2 regions of the Janthinobacterium sp. SUN206 genome follow, and region 1 is predicted to be linked to the other one. Evidence: predicted binding sites of a transcription regulator. Region 1 holds the regulator's gene; the other holds the start of a gene.

Region 1 (3,883 bases):
GCATCGAGGGCACGCGCAGCGCGCGCATGGCCCTCGACAAGCAGGGCCCCTCCGTGCGCAAGGCGTTCAAGAAGACGGCCAAGCACCTGGTATGGGGCGCCATCGCCCTGTGGACGGGCTTTACCTTTGTCGGCTACTTCACGCCGATCAAGGAACTGGCGCAGTCGGTGACCACGCTGAACTTCGGTCCCTGGGAATGGTTCTGGGTCTTGTTCTACAGTCTGGCAACCTACGGCAACGCGGGCTGGCTGCGCGAGCAGGTGTGCAAATACATGTGCCCCTACGCGCGCTTCCAGAGCGCCATGTTCGACCAGGACACCCTGATCATCACCTACGATGCCAAGCGCGGCGAACCACGTGGCGCCATGAGCAAGAAGGCCGGCAACAACGACAAGCTGGGCGATTGCATCGACTGTACCCTGTGCGTGCAGGTGTGTCCGACCGGCATCGATATCCGTAACGGCCTGCAGTATGAATGCATCGGTTGCGCCGCTTGCGTCGATGCCTGCAACAGCGTGATGGACAAGGTCGACCGGCCACGGGGACTGGTACGCTACAGTACCGACCATGCGATGGAAAACAACTTCAATTCGAAGCAGATACGCCAGCGCGCCATGCGCCCGCGCGTCTTGATCTACACTTCCATCCTGGCCCTGATCATCATCGCCGTGTGTACTTCGCTGGCCCTGCGCACGCCCCTGAAAATGGACGTGATCCGCGACCGCGGTTCCATGGGACGCGAAGTGGAAGACGGCATGATCGAAAACGTCTACCGCCTGCAGATCATGAACACGTCGGAGCAAAGCCAGCATTTCAAAATCAGCGCTTCCGGCTTGCCGGGCCTGACCTTGCTGACGCGCGAAGAAGTGACCTTGCAGCCGACGGAAACGCTGGGTTGGCCCATCCGCCTGCGCGTGCCGCACGGCGTGGGAGAGAAGGGCTCGAACAAGATTGCGATCGAATTGCAATCGCTGGACGACCCATCGCTGCATGTGCGTGAAAGCGCGGTATTCATCGTGCCACGTTAACAAGGAAAGGCGGACGGGGACCGGGTGCCCTCGCCGCCGCCACGAAGTTGCAGGAAGGCCGGTCCCCATGCGGGGACTGGCTGATTAAACAGGAGAAATATCATGTCCGACAGTCTGAAACTGCAAGCACCCGTTGCACCGTGGTACAAGCATCGCTGGCCATGGCTGCTGATGATCGGCCCCGGCCTGTCCGTGGTCGTCGGCAGCTTCATGGGCTATATCGCGTTTACGCAGCCCGATGCGCTGGTGGTGGGCGATTATTACAAGCAGGGCAAGGCGATCAACCAGGATTTGAAGCGCGACACGATCGCCAGCGACCTGGCGATGGATACGCGCCTGTCGTATGACGTGGCGCAAGCACGCCTGACCGGTTCCGTGCACAGCTTCGGCAAGGCCTATCAGGCGCCTTTGCAGCTGCACCTGGCGCATGCGACCCTGCCGGAAAAGGATATCAAGGTGCTGGTGCAGCCCGACGCAGCCGGCAATTTTTCCGTAGCGCTGCCGATGCTCGAGCGCAGCCGCTGGCAAGTGCTGGTGGAAAACGACAAACGCGAGTGGCGCCTGTCCGGCATCTGGACCTGGCCCCTGCAGCGCAGCATCGCGCTGCATGCGGATGAAGAGCTATAACGTACAGCGCCGGGAAAACCGTAGCGAGCGGCAGTGATTTGTGGTTGAGAAGCGCAGCTGTGCTATAGCACAGCGAGCATCGCAAGCCGCAAAGCGCGACGCGCAGCAGGTTTTGACGGTGCTGTTACTTGCAGACGTCCGTGCCGGCCGTAATGGCTTTCAGCTTGGCCGGCTGCAGGATTTCAATTTCCCGGTTGGAGACGCGCAGCCAGCCTTCCTTCTTGAACTTCGACAGCAGGCGGCTGACGCTCTCGATGGTCAGGCCCAGGTAGTTGCCGATTTCCTCGCGCGACATGCGCAGCTGGAAATTGCTGCCCGAATAGCCGCGCGCTTCATAGCGCGACGCCAGGTTGACGATGAAGGCGGCAAAGCGCTGCGTCGCCTGCATATTGCCCAGCAACAGCATGACGCTTTGCTCGCGCGTGATTTCCTGGCTCATCATGCGGTGGAAATGGCGCAGCAGGGTCGGCATATTGCCCAGCAATTGTTCCAGGCTGGAAAACGGGATTTCACACACTTCGCTGTCTTCCAGCGCCACCGCATTACAGTGGTGGCGGTCGGCGCTGATAGCGTCCATGCCCAGCAGTTCACCCGCCATCTGGAAGCCCGTCACCTGCTCTTCGCCGCCCGGATTGATCTGGTACGTCTTGAAATGCCCCAGGCGGATCGCATACAGGTTCTGGAACGAGTCGCCGATGCGGAACAGCGAGGCGCCGCGCACGATCTTGCGGCGGCGGCCGATGATCTGGTCCAGCCTGTCCATGTCGCCCACATCGAGGCCCATCGGCAGGCACAATTGATGCATGCTGCAGGTCGAGCATCGCGCACGCAACGCCTCCACGTTCACGGTGGGCAAGGTTGGAGTGAGTAGCGCTTCAGTCATGTCGGTACCTTTTAGAAAATGCAACAACAAGTTTACTGCATACAGCCGCATACAGGGTTGCCGTATGCCAATTTCACCGTAAATTCGGCGAATAAACGACGTCCAGCCTTTAATTATATGGCAACATCGTCAAAAGCCCATCCGGGACGGGCAATTTGCGCGGCACCGCTTGCCAAGCTGGGGCATTGATAGGAAAATTCCTGACAGCATTATCTGCCGCCTGTGCCGCCCGGTACTGAAAAGGAAATCATGAAGCCTCTCGGCATTAAAGCAAAAGTCGCGCTGGCCACCAGCCTGACCTCGATCGCCATGATCGCGCTGGTCACCATGATCCAGGTGCAGCACATGCGCGACGACTTCACCCGAGTACTGCTGAGCCAGCAATCGTCCCTGATCACCCGCACCGCCGCCGAACTCGACGACAAGCTGGGCATGCTGCTGCAGATCGTCACCCTGACGGCCAGGCAGCAGCCGCCGGAATTGATCGCCCGGCCCGCCCAATTGCGCGAATACTATTCGCGCCGCTCGATGCTGGTGCTGTTCGATGACGTGCTGGTGCTCGACGCGCATGGCGCCGTCGTGGCCGACATGCCGGAAGTAGCGGGGCGCGCCGGCATCAACGTCGCCGAGCGCGAGTATTTCCAGACCGTCCTGCGCACGCGCCAGCCCATGATCACCGAACCGATGCTGGGCAAGTCGAGCGGCATGCCCATCGTGCAGATGGTGGCGCCCGTGCTGGCCGCCGATGGCCAGGTGGCCGGCGTGGTGATCGGCGTGCTGCGCCTGTACAAGGACAACCTGCTGGGTCGCCTGCGCTCGGAAAAGATCGGCAAGAGCGGCTATTACTTCATCCTCACGCGCGGCGCCGTGCCGCGCTACGTGCTGCATCCCGATACCAGCCGGCTGCTGCAACCGCGCCAGCCGAACGCCAACCTGACGACGACCCGGCTGCTGCAGGAAGATGGCGAAGGCAGCATGGTCAGCACCAACAGCCGCGGCATCACGGCCGTCAACAGCTTCAAGCGCCTGAAATCCGTGAACTGGCTGCTGGCCGCCTCGCTCCCCGTCGAGGATGCCTTCGAACCGTTCGATGGCGTGCTGTACCGATTGGTGCTGTGGAGCATCCTCGCCTCGCTGCTGGCCGCCTTTGTTCTGGGCTGGGTCACCGTGCGCCTGCTGTCGCCGCTGGTGCGCCTGCGCGACACCCTGCAAGCCCTGCGCACCAGCGGCAGCCGCTTCACGCCCGTGCCGGTGCAGCAGCGCGACGAGATCGGCGAACTGACGGAAGCGTTCAACGGCCTGATGAGCGAACGCGACCGCCTGCAGCAGGAGCTCGAATCGCGCG
Region 2 (3,883 bases), on a different contig from region 1:
CTGGTGCTGGCCCTGACCGTGCTGTCGATCAGCTTCCTGTCGTATTCGGCCGTGGCCGGCGTGGTGGGCGGCGGCGGTATCGGCGACCTGGCCATCCGCTACGGCTACTACCGCTTCGAGACGGACATCATGGTCGCCACCGTGGCCATCCTGATCGTGCTGGTGCAAACCATCCAGTTCGCCGGCACGCGCATCGCCAAGCGCCTCGACAAACGTTAATTCATATTCAGTATTTCAGTACAAGGAAAAGCATGAACCACATTCGCCGCAACCTGCTCCTGGCCGCTGCCAGCCTGGCCTTCGCCACCGCCGCCCACGCCAAGGACCCGAAAGAACTCGTCATCGGCACCAGCTCCGGCCCGTATTCGGACCAGCTGAAGCTGGGCATCAAGCCTATCCTGGAAAAACAGGGCTACAAGGTCAAGATCGTGGAATTCAACGACTACGTGCAGCCGAACTACGCACTGGCCGAAGGCTCGCTGGACGCCAACGTGTTCCAGCACATCGTCTACCTGACCAAGTTCGCCACCGATAACAAGCTGCCACTGAGCTCATTGATCACCGTGCCGACCATGCCGATCGGCCTGTACGGCGGCAAGCAAAAAACGCTGGCGGAAGTCAAGAACGGCGCCACCATCACCATGCCGAACGACCCGACCAACCAGGCGCGCGCGCTGGTGATGCTGGCCAAGATGGGCTGGATCAAGCTGAAACCGAACGTCGACCCGCTGCGCGCGTCCGAGCGCGACGTGCTGGAAAACCCGAAGAAGCTGAAACTGGTGCCGCTGGAAGCGGCGCAGCTGCCACGTTCGCTGGCCGACGCCGACTACGCTTTCGTCAACGGCAACTTCGCCCTGGCCGCCGGCATGAAGCTGACGTCGGCCCTGAGCGTGGAAAAGATTTCGGACAGCTACATCAACCTGGTGGCCATCCGCACTGCCGACAAGGCCAAGCCATGGGTCAAGGACCTGGAAGCGGCCTACCGCTCGCGCGCCTTCCTCGACGCGACAAACAAATACCTGGCCGGCTACGAAAAGACGGATTACCAGCTGGCGCTGGAAAAGACGCTGAAAAAATAAGGCGAAAGCAAGGCGCTGCACACAAAAAGACGGCCAGGTTCACACCTGGCCGTCTTTTTTTATTCTGCGCGCCACCCGGGCGCCATCACTGCTTAGAAGCGGTAACCGACGCCTACGCCGATCAGGATAGGATCGATCTTGACTTCGCTGACCTTGCCGCCAGCAGCGGTCAGTACGTCGCTGCGGATCTGCACTTTCTTGATGTCGAAGTTCAAGGACCAGTTCTTGTCCAGTTTGTAGTCGACACCGGCTTGCAGCGCGAAGCCCCAGCTGTCGTGTTCCAGGCGCAGGCCGGGCAGTTTGACACCCGAGATATTCGTGTAGTTCACGCCGGCACCCACGTAAGGGCTGAACTGTTTTTCAGGCATGAAGTGGTATTGCAGCGACAGGGTCGGCGGCAGGTGCTTGAAGGTGCCGACTTGGCCGCCATCGAGCTTGACGTCATGCTTTTGCGGGTAGGTCAGGATCAGCTCGGCAGCGATATTCGGGGTGAAGAAGTACGAAATATCGATTTCAGGAATCGTCTTGCTGCTGACCGTCAAGCGGTCCGATGCACCGAGGCCACCAACAGGAGTCGATTTATCGGCCGGATCGATATGCACGGCGCGCGCACGGACCAGCCATGGGCTTTCCTGTGCCATTGCGTTGCCGGCGAATGCGCCGATGGCGGCCAGGACGATTGCTGCTGCAGTTGCGGACGTTTTCATTATGTTTTCCTCTGTCGTTAAGTAACGCTGCGAAGTCTAAGAGTGCAGTGCAACAAAAACTTTGATCCACATCAAATAGTGCTAGATGGCATCACCAGAGGGATTTTTTCCTTTGCCCAAGTCAAAAATTGCCGCATTGCAGCGCATCAATGCACGTCGGCAAACAGGCTGGCGACCCAGTCGGCAAACACGCGCACGCGCGGCGACAATTGCCGGTGGTGGGGATACAGCACGGACACGGGCAGCGGGTCGGGCCGCCAGTCCCGCAGCACTTCCACCAGTTCGCCGGCCGCCAGCGCCCGCTCCAGGTGATAACGGGGCGCCTGGATCAAGCCCATGCCCGCGCGGCAGCAGGCGTGATACGCGTCAGCATTGTTGACGGACACGGTGCCCGGCAAGGCCACGCTGCGGCGCTGGCCTTCCACCTTGAAATCGAAGGGCCAGACCTTGCCCGTCTGGGCGGAAAAGAAATTGACGGCGCGGTGGCCATCCAGCTGCGCCAGATGCTCCGGCGTGCCGTGCGCGGCCAGGTAGGCGGGGCTGGCGCACGTCACCTGGTCGAGCAGCGCCACGCGGCGCGCCACCATCGACGAGTCGCCCAGTTCGCCCACGCGCAGCACGCAATCGACGCCTTCGCGCACCAGGTCGACGAGGCGGTCGCCCATGCCGATTTCCAGTTCGATCAGCGGATAGCGGGTGCAGAACCGGTCCAGCACGGGCATGACGAAGTGCATGGCCAGGGTCGCGTGCAAGTCGATGCGCAGCTTGCCGGCCGGTTGCTGCGCCGCCGAACTGAACACGGCTTCCGTTTCTTCCAGGTCCGCCAGCAGGCGCACGCAGCGCTGGTAATACGCGTCGCCATCGGGCGTAGGCGTGACTTGCCGCGTGGTCCGCTGCAGCAGGCGCACGCGCAGCCGCGCTTCCAGTTGCTTGATCGCATGCGTGACGGTGGCCTTCGGATAGCCGAGGTCATGCGCCGCCTGCGTAAAACTGCGCAGTTCGACGATGCGCGTAAAGATGCGCATCGCATCAAATCGGTCCATGCTCCCTCCATTGTTATTCCTTGCTGCACAGTATAGCGATTCGACCGCCACTTTTCATCAGCAACCAATACTGCTGGCATCAGTTGCCTGCCACGCAAGCGCCACTTGCGCCGATGTCACTGGATTGCCGCCCGCCCGCGCGGCATACTATTTACAGCACACACATGAGAATGGTAATGATTATCATTTGCGATATAATGCAATACCTCGCTCGGGCGACTACAAAAAGGAATGGGAGACATGGATATATTGAGGGAACTGCGTGAATCGGGCTTGAAAGTGACCATCCCCCGCTTGCGGATTCTGCAGCTGTTTCAAGAAGGCACGATCAAGCACCTGAGTGCGGACGATGTCTACAAACTCTTGCTGGCTGAAAAGATCGACGTGGGCCTGGCCACCATCTACCGCGTGCTGATGCAGTTTGCCGAAGCGGGCATCCTGTTTCGCCGGCATTTCGAATCGGGCCACGCCGTCTTCGAACTGAACGAAGGGCAGCACCACGACCACCTGGTCTGCACGGGTTGCGGCAAGGTCGATGAATTCGTCGACGAAGGCATCGAACTGCGCCAGAACGAGATCGCCGCCGAGCGGGGCTTCGTGCTGCACGAGCACGCGCTGTCGCTGTACGGCACTTGCGCCGAGTGCACGGCGAAGAAAGTGCCGCCGCGCCGGGCCTGAAGATGCCTGGGCCGTTTGGGCGCCGCTGCCATACGGTAAGATTCGCTCAAGCTTGAGAAAGGATCACCCATGTACATCGGAGAAATCGCCCGCCTGGCGGGCACCTCGCCCAAGGCCTTGCGCCACTATGAAGCGCTGGGCTTGCTGGGCGACGTGCGCCGCGCCGGCGCCTACCGCGTCTACACGCAGCAAGACCTGGCGCAAGTCAAACTCATACGCCAGGCGCAGGCGCTGGGCTTCCGCCTGGCCGAACTGCTGCCCATCCTGGCCGGCGACGATACGGACTGGGCCGCCCTGTCGCAGCACATCGCCGCCAAGCGCACGCAGATACGGCAGGATATCGCCCGCCTGCGCCAGCTCGACGCGCAACTGGCCG

The links. Region 1 encodes FNR, which switches genes on or off when oxygen is low (the NO sensors DNR and NnrR bind a similar motif). Its sites were predicted from a motif close to TTGATNNNNATCAA; they were not measured.
Region 2: O3300_RS07775 (OmpW family protein) is a predicted target of FNR. The motif match lies at 1,848-1,861, and genes of this name have one in related genera.

The regions. Positions count from the first base shown of each region.
Region 1 covers NZ_JAPWIB010000003.1:67,918-71,800, forward strand. The annotation lists gene ccoG (cytochrome c oxidase accessory protein CcoG) at 1-1,028, shown strand, start outside; gene O3300_RS17260 (FixH family protein) at 1,131-1,655, shown strand; gene fnr (fumarate/nitrate reduction transcriptional regulator Fnr) at 1,780-2,538, opposite strand; gene O3300_RS17270 (response regulator) at 2,788-3,883, shown strand, end outside.
Region 2 covers NZ_JAPWIB010000001.1:1,743,735-1,747,617, forward strand. The annotation lists gene O3300_RS07765 (methionine ABC transporter permease) at 1-219, shown strand, start outside; gene O3300_RS07770 (MetQ/NlpA family ABC transporter substrate-binding protein) at 252-1,079, shown strand; gene O3300_RS07775 (OmpW family protein) at 1,172-1,786, opposite strand; gene O3300_RS07780 (LysR family transcriptional regulator) at 1,933-2,829, opposite strand; gene fur (ferric iron uptake transcriptional regulator) at 3,070-3,507, shown strand; gene O3300_RS07790 (MerR family transcriptional regulator) at 3,577-3,883, shown strand, end outside.